3 regions of the Pontibacillus sp. HN14 genome follow, and region 3 is predicted to be linked to each of the others. Evidence: riboswitches for the same ligand, from Rfam matches in the RefSeq annotation. Region 3 holds a riboswitch; each other region holds the start of a gene.

Region 1 (4,213 bases), 1.5 Mb from region 3:
ATACGTAATCTTCGTCTATTAAACGATTGGTGTAGGCCGCCACATCCTGAAAATCGTCAAAGCGAACATAAAGAAGGAGTGACTGCGGGCGAACGTATACGTATCGCTCAAAGAACCCCCGCTCAGGAAGCAAGGAAACCATGCGTTCAAGTAATGATACTGCAGGGAAGAGGTTGCTCTCTAACGCTTCAACCGATCGCTTCAGTTCACGACGATTCGTTTGAACCTCATCTTTCAGCGCTTCTTGATACTCCTGTTGCTGTACTCTCACCTGTTGAATTTGGCTATTTACATCTTCTACTTCATCTAGTGCAGCCTGCTTGTCCATGTAAAGGAGAAGCCAGATCAAAAGAAGGGCAAGCAATGCGACAAGACCTAACAAATAAGGCACTACATTTTGTTTCTCTTTCTGTTCGAGTAAGTTAATTTCTACCTTCATAACCCTTCGATCCCCCTCAAGACTTCCATCTTTCTATGGCTTCAATGCCAGGCCAACACTCTCTGCATAGCGAAATGGAATGTCCTCATCCCTTTCAGCTGAATACTCACCCGGTTCAATCATTCTCACATCAAGATTAAAATGGATATGACACTTCTTGTACACATCCTCTAGCCACGGAAAGTCACCTGATATTAATAGATTCGTAACAGCTGACTCCCCGTTTGTAACAGAGTAGCGATAGAAGTTCATGATCCGCTCTACTTCTCTCATTTGTTCATCTATGTAAGCATCCAATTCTTTCTCATTCCCCGTCCAGCGAACAGCATCATCATCCGTGTGAGGAACTTCCCAAAGCGATTCATCCAATCCACTCTTCATGTAGCGTGTAAAATGAGGATGATCGTCATGAAAGACCGTAATGACAACACCATCCATATTCCACTGAAGCGTTAAGAGATGATCTTCAGGACGCGCATAATCTAAATCGTAATATAGCCGGTACAAAGATAAAAATGTTAAATCCGCTACAGCTGGCTTTGTATTCGCTTCAAGGAGAGCTAACTCGAAGTCCCGGATTCTGGTTTCCGGATAAGCAAAAAGGAGCACTTCATTCATATTCACCTTCTCCTCTAACACCACATAGTCAAACACAGGCTCTTCAAAAGGAAGATGTAAAGATTCACCAAGTTGCATATATAAATAGCCCTTCACTTCATCGGCTGTTTTTAGATCATTGGGAATATGAAACGGTTTAATGATCACGGACGCATCGGGTACGCTAAAGTACACCTTCTTCTTCCGCCACTCTTTCTCTTCAGCGAGTTCTGCTATAACAGCATTTAAGGCTCTCTGGTCAATCACTTTCCCCTCTTCAATAATCCCACTTTCAAGATAGCGTTCCCCGTAATCCACTACACCGGAGAAATCCGGAGTCTCACATTCTATGTATCGGATGACATGGTCTTTAAATATAATGTTAACTCTCTCTTTCGATTTCTTAAAACCTAGCATAATAGGTCACCTGCCTTTATTCCTAGAATAATTGAAGATACCACTCAATGATAGAGGAACCGAAGAAATAAGTCGTCAATGCCCCCAAAACAATATAAGGACCAAAGGGAACAGGCTTTTTCCGATCTATCTTCTTGAATAAAAGAAGCCCTCCGCTAATGATCGATCCGTACAAAGTAGATAAAAAGAATGCTAGAAGAACGCCCGGCAATCCAAGCACAATGCCAATAACGCCAAACAACTTCATATCTCCCCCGCCCATACCGCCTCGGCTGACTAAAATGATAATCATAGTTAAAAGGAAGCCAGTTAATCCACCAGCAATCGGGTTCCACCATGGCTCTAGTGGAGAGATGATTCGTCCTATGATAAGGAGCGGTAGGAAAAAGAGTAGGATGTTGTTTGAAATGAGCATATAATTGAGATCCGTTACCGTAATAATGACGAGAAGAGATGAGAAGAGCAGAGCGACAATTAGTTCTGTTGAGAAACCAAAACGTATGAAGCTGTATGCATACAAAAACCCCGTAGCCGCTTCGACTATCGGGTAGAGGGGGGATATTTTTGTTTTGCAGTTGCGGCATTTACCTTTCAAATATGTATATGATAAGACTGGTACTAAATCATACCAAGCTAATTTATTTTTACAGTACTGACAAATTGAGCGCGATTGGTCAAACATTTGTTTTTTAGGTACTCTTAGACCTACCACGTTAAAAAAAGATCCTATAATAAGACCTAATAGCAAAAAGTATATTATAAATAAAACATCCATCAACGCATCCCCAATATATGTAAGTTATAGATCCCTCAGCGAGGGATCTATGTTATCAATCATATTAATTTCCTGAAGATGTAACATCACCTACACTACCTCTATCTAATGAAGACACATCTCCACTAACAGTATACTTTTCACTAGACACCGTTACTGTGTAAGTCGTTTCTCCAGTAGAAGCTCCATCAGCATCCGTAGCTGTAGAAGGCGTAACGCTGCCTGTAAAGCCTTCCCTATTCTCTAAATAACCTGCAGTAGCAAGTTCTTCTAAAGTTTTTTCAGTGTCCACTCCTTCAGATGTCTCCATCAGACGATAAGCTTCTACAGCTTGTTCAGCAGTCCTAATCACTGCATCCTTCTTGCTATTCTCAACAACATTCGCAATACTAGGAATCGCAATCGCCGCAATAATCCCTAAAATAACAATAACAGCAAGTAGTTCAACAAGTGTGAAACCTTTCTCATCTTTGTTCATCAATTGACGAAACTTCTTTAACATGAGTTTGTTCTCCCCTTTTTCTATAAGAATAATTATGACACCATCATTACAAAAACGACCACATCATCAACACGGATTTTGTCATGTCTGGTCGGTTGCACTACTCGCTCCAGGGTGGCTAAGTGCCCATATACAGCCAGCCTTTCGTCGCTTCCGGTGGTATCTTCGTACGTGTGATCATCTATATCCATTATAGTAAATACGTCTCATTATTACCACTATTATCTTATGAATTTAGCACATTTACCCAATTTGTTCGAAGATCGAGAACATCGGAATGGCAATGGCTGCTACAATGCCCCCGACAATAAGCGCCAGGAAAGCGATCATAACAGGCTCTATTAAACTCTTAATTCGATCGGTTGCATAATCTAGTTCTGATTCGTAAAAATCCGCAACTTTCCCGAGCATATGGTCTAAAGAACCAGAGCTCTCCCCAACGGAAATCATTTGAGTGACAAGAGGAGGAAAGATCCAATGATTTTTCATGGGACCAGCCATTGATTCCCCTTTTTCTAGGGACTTTCTTGTCGTTTTAAGGACCGATTCGACAACTTTATTTCCGACAATGCGTTCTGTGATATAGACCGCCTGTAAAATAGGCACAGAGCTGTTAAACAAAGAGCTCATTGTTCGGGTCATACGGGCTAACACCGATTTTTGTATGAGAGGACCAAATATCGGAATTCTTAATTTCATAAGATCAAGCCCATAGGAAAATCGCGGGTACTGTTTCATATACCGAATTACCCCGTAAGCAAGGAGTGGAATAACGATGAACAGCCACCACATCTTTTGAGAGATCTCCCCAAGGCTCATGACAAACTGAGTAATCGGCGGGATGTCTCCACCAAAGGAGAGAAACATGTCCGCAAATCTCGGCACGACGAAACTTAATAGGAAGATGACGATTCCAATCGCAATTACTAGAACGACTAACGGATAGGCAAGCGCTGAAATCACCTTTTGACGCGTGTCATATTGCTTCTCATAGTAAGCTGCCAGGCGATCTAAGATTTCATCTAAATTACCTCCCGCTTCCCCTGCCCGGACCATATTCACAAACAGATCAGGGAAAATCTTTTGGTGCTTTTCTGCAGCATCAGAGAACGATAATCCACCCTCTAGATCTTCTGCAATCCCGGTAAGCGCTCGCTGCAGCGCCTTACTCGACGTTTGATCTTTCAGAATGTAGGTCGATTGAATAAGCGAGATACCAGATTCTAGCAGCGTCGCAAATTGGCGAAGGTAGATGACAAATTCTTTATTTTTCACCTGACTGCCGATTTGAATATCCTTATATAAAATGCTATTTAGTTCATTAATCGTTGCAACGGTCATTCCGTCGTCTTTTAATTTGCCGACCGCTTCACGCTTTGAATCCGCCTTAATACGGCCTTCTTTCATCTTCCCTTTAGACGTACGGGCTTTGTACTTGAAGTAAGCCATCGCCTACTGCCCCCTCTCTTCTAAAAACGGGGCC
Region 2 (4,213 bases), on a different contig from region 3:
TTGGCTAGTGCTTGGGATGTCTGGGGAACGACTCGCTTTCCACGGGCGAGCTGTCGAGCCTCCTCGGGCAAAATTCGTGCCCTGCGGGGTCTCGTCGACCTCTTTCTCCCGTAGGAGTCTCCTCGTTCCCCAGACACCCCTTATCTAAGATTGATGAGACGGCCCTACAGCTGAATTGTAGCGTAGATTCAACACTCTACTTCCTCATATGGCATGTTTCCGTTTTTCTAAATATGGCAAAGGTGGTTCGGGAAATTGCGACACTCCTGCGGCATAAGGAGCCAGTCTAGTTCCAGCGGGGAGGCTTTTAAGGGAATAATGAAGTTCGACTAAGACAGTCACGTCAATCGCCAACGTCGAACGACCCCACCTCATGTGGGGCCGCGGAAAGCGAGTGATTTCCCGAACCACCTTACGCTCTAACTAACGCTAACGGAACTATTCCACTTTCCGGCGCTCCATATTAGGGACTATGTGACGTGTAAAAATCAACAACCAACTTTAACAGACCCCCTTTTATAAAGGCTGTATTAAAAGGGTTCCTGTTATTTTCGCTCATTATATAAATTACGCGAAGAGAAGAATGCGAGGGCTATGAAAAAAGGGAGGAAGGAAGAGAAAAAAATGGCTCCTCCTATAACCCCAAGTGCAATCCCAATCCCATCACTTATACCTGCGATAAACGCGGCTACGATGGTTAAAAGCCCGATTGCCATTACCACGCAGGGAACTATTACTGACCATATGGACCCCTGCTTCCCCAGTATGTAAGCTAAACCACTGAATAAGACTGTTATGGCTACAGAACTTAAGAGAAGTACATCCACTGATTTCTCTCCCTTCTACCCTTTGTTGCTAAGACTTTTCTCCAAATACAAGACTAATGCCGATTACACCTAATAAGATTCCTTTTCCTATATTTAACCTTCTCCCAATTCGGGGAACTCTTGATATCCAGTTTCCGAGTTTCTCAGAGAAGAAACTAATGGCTGAAAATATAAGAAAGGCTTGCACCATAAATATGATTCCGAGTCCGATCATTTGATAAGGAACTCCAAAGGCATCTGTTGAACGGTCAATAAACTGAGGGAATAAAGCCAGAAAGAACAACGAAACTTTCGGGTTAAGTACATTCATTAGGACGCCTCGTTTATATAACTTCTTATAATCAAGGCGTTGCCTTGACTCGACTTGCAGGTCTTCTCCCTCTTCCCGGAACGCTTGCCACGCTAAATACAATAAATAAATTGCACCGGCATATTTTACGATCATGAACGCGAGTGACGATTGATATACAAGGGCTGTAATCCCAAGAGCCGCTGCTGTGGTATGAACGAGAATGCCCGTACAAAGACCCAATGTTGTAGCGATTCCTGCTTTTTTATTCTGAGAAATGCTCTGTGCTAATACGAATAAATTATCAGGACCAGGCATTAGCGTGAGAACAACTGCAGCCACAAGAAAGGAAAACAAAAGATAAATACTCATGTGAAACACCTACTTCCTTCTTTTGAATAGGATATGTATAGGTTCTATATTAGTCGTTCAACGTTTACATTGGAAGTTTTTTCTGATGCAGAGAGGAGCACAACATGGCTTATCAATGGGGTGTGGGTTCTTCACAGGAAGCCACTCAAGAATTATATGATTGTGTACTAAAGAATTACGGAAAACCAAAATACTGGGCACGCTATTTATCCACCGTTCCGAATGTGTCGGAAGGCCTTACCGTGTCTGAAATTGAACGTCTGCACAATAGTGGCACAAGAGTTATGGCCATTTATAATAATTTTACCGAGTCAAAAGGGTTTCGAAAAGGAAAAGTGATTGCTCAGAATGCCGTTTTCCATGCGAGACGATTGGATTTCCCAAAAGAAACGGTTCTGTTTGCAAGGATCGATTCGTCCCACGGCATCGATGAATCATGGATTCGGGGATATGTAGAGGGGATGACTTCTTCTGGCTATGTTCCCGGCTTTTATTGTGACCCGTTACGTGGGAACTTTAATGACGCTTTTTGTAAAGCCGTCTCAAAAAATGAAAAAGTAGCTAAACAGTCTATACTGTGGAGCGCCCAGCCGGCACCAGGTGTGACAAGAGCCAGAAAAGCTCCTAAATATGCACCGTCCAAACCTTCTTGCAAGGCCAATGTATGGGGATGGGAATACGGGCGGAATGCTCAAGCATGCCCAATCGAAACCAATCTGATAAAAGATCGCCTTTTCAATTTATTGTGGTAATGATGGTTGGGCTAAGAACCGCGATGGTGGATGGTCTCTTAGCCTTTTTAACCGATGTGAATGTATGATGTTTTAAAGGGAATGTGTAAATTGTAAAAAAATTAAAACTATTAGCCTTTATTTGCTAAGCAAATATTGCTATGATAATAGTACTAGTTTCTACATAATATGACAGGAAGCCTTGAAACCAATCTGTACTTGGGCGCTTATGGTTGGTCGAGCTAGTAGCGCAACCGGCCTCATTGATGTTATTCAATGAGGTTTTTTTATTTCTTCTATTGAATGACCATTCATTAATCTAGAGATCTCGTTCGTATAAAGAAGCAAATCAGTTCTACTACTCTATGAACACGGGGGATTTTATGAATATTTTTGAACTTCTACAGAAAGATCGTTTATTTCACTATTATCAGCCCCTTCACCACCTGGCCGATGATGCAATTTACGGATATGAAGCTTTGCTTCGCTCCACGATTCAATCCAATCCTGAAGCACTTTTTAAAACTGCTAAGGAATCAAATATTCTCTATAAACTTGATACCGTATCCATTGAGAAAGCTTTTGCACACTACTCTCATCAATCACACAATCAAAAACTATTTTTAAATATGTTTATGTCCACACTCCTTCATCCTAACTTCATTCGGTTTATGGTCTCCATGTTAGAGCGGCATGCACAATCTGGCCCTTCTATTGTATTCGAAATGAATGAGGCGAAAGAGGAAGCATCCATGTGGGAGTCTCCCCTCCTTTCTAATCGTATTGCTTTACTAAGGAAAATGGGTATTCAATTTGCGATAGATGATTTCGGACAAGGGGCTACCTCTTTAAAGAAGGCTGTCGAAATGGAACCAGAATACCTGAAGTTAGATCGTTACTTTGCCACAGATCTAGCTTCAAACGATAAGAAACAAAAGCTCGTTTCTCTTTTTACGGAATACTTTAAGGGAGATACAACTGTTGTATTGGAGGGGATCGAAACAGCGGAAGACCTTCACGTTGCTACAGAGATTGGAATTGATGTGGCTCAGGGTTACTATATCGGCAAACCCGCTTCTCTAATAACAGGGTAATGACATCCATTACCGCCTTTTGTCTGATAAAACGACTGGTTCCTTTTCCTTCCTTTTGGTATAGTTCACCCACCTCCACGGCATAGTACATAATAGAATGAATGCCAAGGAGGAGCATGATGAAAGAGAACAGCCATTTAGCTAATGAAGAAACGTTGTGGATGAAGCAAACGGATTTGCCTGAATTTGAGTCGCTTCAAGAAGACATCAGGGTAGATGTGGGCATTGTTGGGGCTGGTATTACGGGAGTGACACTCGCTTACCTGCTCTCTAAAGAAGGGCTAAGCGTAGCTTTATTGGATGCCGACCGAATCCTTCAAGGAACTACAGGTCATACGACAGCTAAAATAACCGCCCAACACGACCTTATTTACGATGAACTCATTCAGCACTTCGGAGTTGAACAAGCCCGGACCTATTACCGAGCCAATCAAGAGGCTCTTGAATTTATCGAACGTATCGTCAGAGAACATAAAATCGACTGTCAATTCTCAGCTGAAGACGCTTATATTTACGGGATTAGCGAGGAGAATAAACGAAAAATCGAGTTAGAGGCTAAAGCCTATGAGACACTGAACATTCCTGGGAAGGGGTTAGATACGATCCCTCTTGATCTTTCTATAAAGAAAGCCATTGTTATGGAAAATCAAGCACAATTTAATCCACTCTCTTACTTACACTACCTTGTCAAAGAGATGGAGAACAAAGATGTTCACATTTATGAACATACTGTAGCAACAGATATTGAAGAAGGCACCAACCCACGCATCGTAACAAAAAATGGGGCAAAGGTGACCTGCGGCTCTATCGTCTCCACTTCACACTTCCCTTTTTATGACGGAAAAGGGTTCTTCTTCAGCCGCATGTATGCCGAGCGTTCCTATATTGTAGCGGCTAAAA
Region 3 (4,213 bases):
GATTAACGTACCAAGAGCGAAGAGGCCCATTGCTGTTAGGAAGAGACCTCTTGTTGTAAATCGTCCAATTAAAAAGGCGGTGATCGGAATCATAACGCCGTTTACAAGCATGAAGATGGTTGTCAGCCACTGAGCTGTACTCGCTTCTAAGTTTAGGTCTGCCATGATGTTAGGCAGTGCGGTGGCAAGCAGGGTTTGGTTTAAAATGGCCGCGAATGCACCCGATAAGAGCACGATAATGAGCGGGACTTTATTGATAGGTTCTTCTTGTTGAGTGTTTTCTTTCGTGTTGTCCACGGTATTCCCTTCTTTCTTTTTAGTGAAATTTATCCTCAAAGACCAGTTTGAATCATGCGGATTTCTTTTTGATATTTATCCATGGCTTCTTCTTGTGTGTAATCATTTGCAATGCACTGAACCAGGTTATGGAAGGTGATCGCAATCACAATTTCAAAGATGTGGAAGAGCTGTTCTGAGCTTTTAATATTTAACCCTTCTAGATCTACGAGCTGGCTCACTTGTGTGAATCTAGAATCGTTTGATTCCTTACGAATGTACTTCGTTACTTCTTTCTCGATCTTATAGTTTTTATTTAACAGCACATTCCGAAGATAGTTGTTCTGTCCTTCTTCTTGTGACTGTTCGAGCGCAGTTTGAAATAAATCGGCCATCGCCTTAAATAAATCCCCATCTTGCGTTTTCAAGCACTGAAGGAAGTGTTCATGCTGATCTTTTGCATGTTCATTTAACAAGTAAAAGAATGCATCTTCTTTATCTTCGAAATATTGATAGAAGCTGCCTCTTGGAATACAGGCTTTCTTCAAAATATTTGATATGGAGGCGTCATATAGAGAGACTCTCGAAAACTCTTCTTTGGCGGCCTCGATTAACGTTTCCCTTTTCTCTTCGTTTAAGTTATAAAACGTTGGTTTCGGCATATTTCTCCTCCTTGCACACGCATGTGACAATGTGTCACATAAGCACTTGATCTACTATATATGACAGAGTGTCATTCGTCAACAAAAATGCAAATGAAAACACGAGGCACTAAAGGCCTCGTGTCATTAACTGTTTTGAAGTTTTTTCTTTTTACGTGCTTTTTCTTTCTCGATCTGCTTACTGCGAAGCTGACCACAAGCTGCGTCAATATCTGTTCCGTGCTCTGTACGAACTCCGCATTTGATGCCGCGGTCCATAAGTGTTTGATAGAACGTAAGGATCGCTTCTTTCTCACTGCGGTCGTAAGGGTGGTCGGCTACCGGGTTGTACGGGATTAAGTTCACGTACGATAGATGACGTTTATCCTTCAGCAGGTTCGCGAGCTGTTCAGCTTCTTCTTTATGGTCGTTTACATCTTTCAGTAAGATATACTCAAACGTAATACGACGGTTCGTCTTCTCTAGATAATAATCAATAGCAGGCATGAGTTTCTCTAACGGGTACGCTTTGTTGATCTTCATAATCTTAGAGCGCAGGTCATTATTTGGAGCGTGAATTGATAGCGCTAAGTTCACTTGAATGCCTTCGTCAGCAAAGTCGTACATTTTCGGTGCAATTCCACTTGTTGAGACCGTAATGTGACGAGCTCCGATAGAAAGACCTTTCTGATCGTTTACGACTCTTAGGAAGTCCATTAGGTGGTCATAGTTATCAAACGGTTCACCAATTCCCATTACGACGATGTGGCTTACACGCTCATCTTTCCCTTGGCGGTCAAGGTGGTGCTGAACCTGCATAATCTGCTCAACAATCTCGCCGCTTGTTAGGTCACGGCTCTTACTCAGGATTCCGCTTGCGCAGAAGGAGCACCCGATGTTACAGCCAACCTGTGTCGTTACACAAACAGAAAGACCGTAGTTGAAACGCATAAGAACAGTCTCAATAACGTTGCCATCTTCAAGTTTAAATAGAAATTTAATCGTACCGTCCTGAGATTCCTGTTTGATCTCTTCAGCCAGTGTTCCGAGGGTGAAATGTTCGTCTAACAGATCAATCAAAGACTGGTTGACGTTTTTCATTTGAGAGAATTCCGTTACGCGCTTTTGGTACAGCCAGTCCCATACTTGCTTGGCGCGGAACTTCTTCTCACCATGTTCCAAAATCCAATCCGTCAGTTGGTCAAACGTTAATCCGTAAATGGATTGTTTCATATATTGTAAACTCCTTTTAAAAAAATCGCTATTCCTATAGTAGTCCATTTGCGCGCTGTAAACAACCAGCAAGTGAACTATCATAATTTTGAGTCAATTTGTAGGGTGTTCTAAATTGTGCAATTGTCTATTATGACATAAAATAGAAGTAGATCAAAACATTATACTTGGTGATGGGCAAACCTGTCGAAAGGCAAGGGCGCAAAGACATGGGTCGTCGACGGAAATCCGTACCGATCGCCAGTCTGCGAAGCCACCCATCCCTCACGTATATTTACGGAGGGATTATTAATGAAAAAGGTTGTCGTTTGTCTTCTATTAGTATCTCTGTCGCTAGGATTTGCCGTGCCATCTTTAGCAAAAGAAGGTGAAGAAATGAACCAGCCCTTTAAAGGGATTGAAACGTATCAGATCTTTTACGGCGCGCCTACGCCTGAGGTTATCAACGAAATGAAAGCATATGATCTAGTCATACTAGAACCTTATCATTATAGAAAAGAACAGATTCAGCGCATTCAATCTGCCGGAACCATGGTACTTGGTTACATCACTACGATGGAAATAGCGGAATGGAATCAAGCATTAATGAAGGAATTAAAAGAAGAAGACTTTTACAAGAGAAACGGGAAGAAGGTTTTTTACCCAGAGTGGAAGTCTTACTTAATGGATTTTACCTCTAAGCATTATCAAGCGATCGTTCATAAAGAAATCAATCAACATATAATAGGGAAACAATTTGACGGCCTTTTCTTAGATACAGTCGGAGATATCGATAATGAATTTTGGGACAAGCCGGATATCTTAAAGAAGCAGCGAGCTGCTATGGTCTCATTCTTAAAGAAAATTAAGGAGCAGTACAAGAATCTTCCCATCGTGCAAAATTGGGGCTTTGATACGCTTGCGGAAGCGACAGCTCCTTATGTGGACGGAATTATGTGGGAGAGCTTTGATCACTCGATTGTAAGCCAGGACGAATGGGCTCAAAATAAGATCCAGCAGTTACAAAAGATTAAGGACAAGCAAGGCGTTCAAGTGTTTACTGTTGCATTTAAAGAATGGGAGAGAAGTTCAGGCCTGGCCCATCGCTACGGGTTTATTCATACGTACGAACAAGACAGTTACGATCAATGGACAAGCGGTGCTTCCTTTTTAACGAAGCGTTAGAATCGGCCTGGGGGTAAACCCCGGGCTTTTTTGTGTAATGGCTGAGAGTCTATCATTTACGCCGGCTCTAAAGGACTGCTAGCATGGGGGAAGGTCTAATCATTAAACTAGTAAACGAGAAGGGTGAATCCAATGTACAAACGAATCTTACTCGCAACAGATGGATCTGAACACTCCGTGCGTTCTGCCAAGCATGCGTCAGCTTTAGCCAATCAGTTCGGCGGAACAGTTGATATTGTTTTTGTGATAGACGGAAACAAATCAAAAGAAGACGTGCTCCACAATATGACGGAGTATGAGATCGATTTAAAACGAAAAGAAAAAACAAGAGCCGTGCAGGAAGTATTAGAACAAGAAGGCGTTTCATTTGAAACAAATATCCTTCACGGCGAACCAGGCCCAACAATCGTTAACTTCGCAAACGACAACAACTACGATTGCGTCGTGATCGGAAGCCGCGGCCATAACGCCCTTCAAGAAATGATCCTAGGTAGCGTCAGCCACAAAGTGGTTAAGCGCGTGGACGCACCGGTTATGGTCATTAAATAAAGCCAAAAGGTAAGCCACTCTTTTGTTCAAGAAGAGTGGCTTTTTTTATTCATGTAATTCTGAAATGTCGCCACCGACAGCTTTCCCGTACGTGATCTGATCTTGAGAATAAAGCGTGAATCGCCACTTGTATCCTACGTAAGGAATCGGTTCGGTGGTGATCCGGATAATGTTTTCTTCCTCATACCGTTCATCTAAGGTCTTCTCTAGCTGGTGTTTCGTGTACACTTTTCCGCCTAACAGAAGGACTAGAATGAGAAGTCCACTCCACACCCATTTCCACCCATAGAGCTTTTGAGATAAGGAGAAAAGGGTGAGTAACATCATGCCGCCAAGAAGCCATAGGTCCC

The links. A riboswitch is a leader RNA that binds a small molecule or an ion and turns the genes downstream of it on or off. The one in region 3 is predicted to bind cyclic di-GMP.
Region 1: another riboswitch for cyclic di-GMP. It lies ahead of LQ226_RS08265 (prepilin-type N-terminal cleavage/methylation domain-containing protein); the one in region 3 lies ahead of LQ226_RS00685 (glycoside hydrolase family 191 protein).
Region 2: another riboswitch for cyclic di-GMP. It lies ahead of LQ226_RS18485 (EAL domain-containing protein); the one in region 3 lies ahead of LQ226_RS00685 (glycoside hydrolase family 191 protein).

The regions. Positions count from the first base shown of each region.
Region 1 is NZ_JAJOLR010000001.1:1,583,280-1,587,492, forward strand. It holds gene LQ226_RS08250 (hypothetical protein) at 1-439, opposite strand, end outside; gene pilM (type IV pilus biogenesis protein PilM) at 473-1,453, opposite strand; gene LQ226_RS08260 (prepilin peptidase) at 1,476-2,228, opposite strand; gene LQ226_RS08265 (prepilin-type N-terminal cleavage/methylation domain-containing protein) at 2,293-2,730, opposite strand; cyclic di-GMP riboswitch class II at 2,811-2,894, opposite strand; gene LQ226_RS08270 (type II secretion system F family protein) at 2,974-4,179, opposite strand; gene LQ226_RS08275 (type IV pilus twitching motility protein PilT) at 4,183-4,213, opposite strand, start outside.
Region 2 is NZ_JAJOLR010000007.1:179,577-183,789, reverse strand. It holds gene LQ226_RS18500 (hypothetical protein) at 546-827, opposite strand; gene LQ226_RS18495 (LysE family translocator) at 856-1,488, opposite strand; gene LQ226_RS18490 (glycoside hydrolase domain-containing protein) at 1,593-2,240, shown strand; cyclic di-GMP riboswitch class II at 2,406-2,488, shown strand; gene LQ226_RS18485 (EAL domain-containing protein) at 2,603-3,313, shown strand; gene LQ226_RS18480 (FAD-dependent oxidoreductase) at 3,433-4,213, shown strand, end outside.
Region 3 is NZ_JAJOLR010000001.1:130,524-134,736, forward strand. It holds gene LQ226_RS00670 (MDR family MFS transporter) at 1-297, opposite strand, end outside; gene LQ226_RS00675 (TetR/AcrR family transcriptional regulator) at 333-938, opposite strand; gene rlmN (dual-specificity RNA methyltransferase RlmN) at 1,065-2,150, opposite strand; cyclic di-GMP riboswitch class I at 2,317-2,403, shown strand; gene LQ226_RS00685 (glycoside hydrolase family 191 protein) at 2,442-3,314, shown strand; gene LQ226_RS00690 (universal stress protein) at 3,447-3,863, shown strand; gene LQ226_RS00695 (metal-dependent hydrolase) at 3,909-4,213, opposite strand, start outside.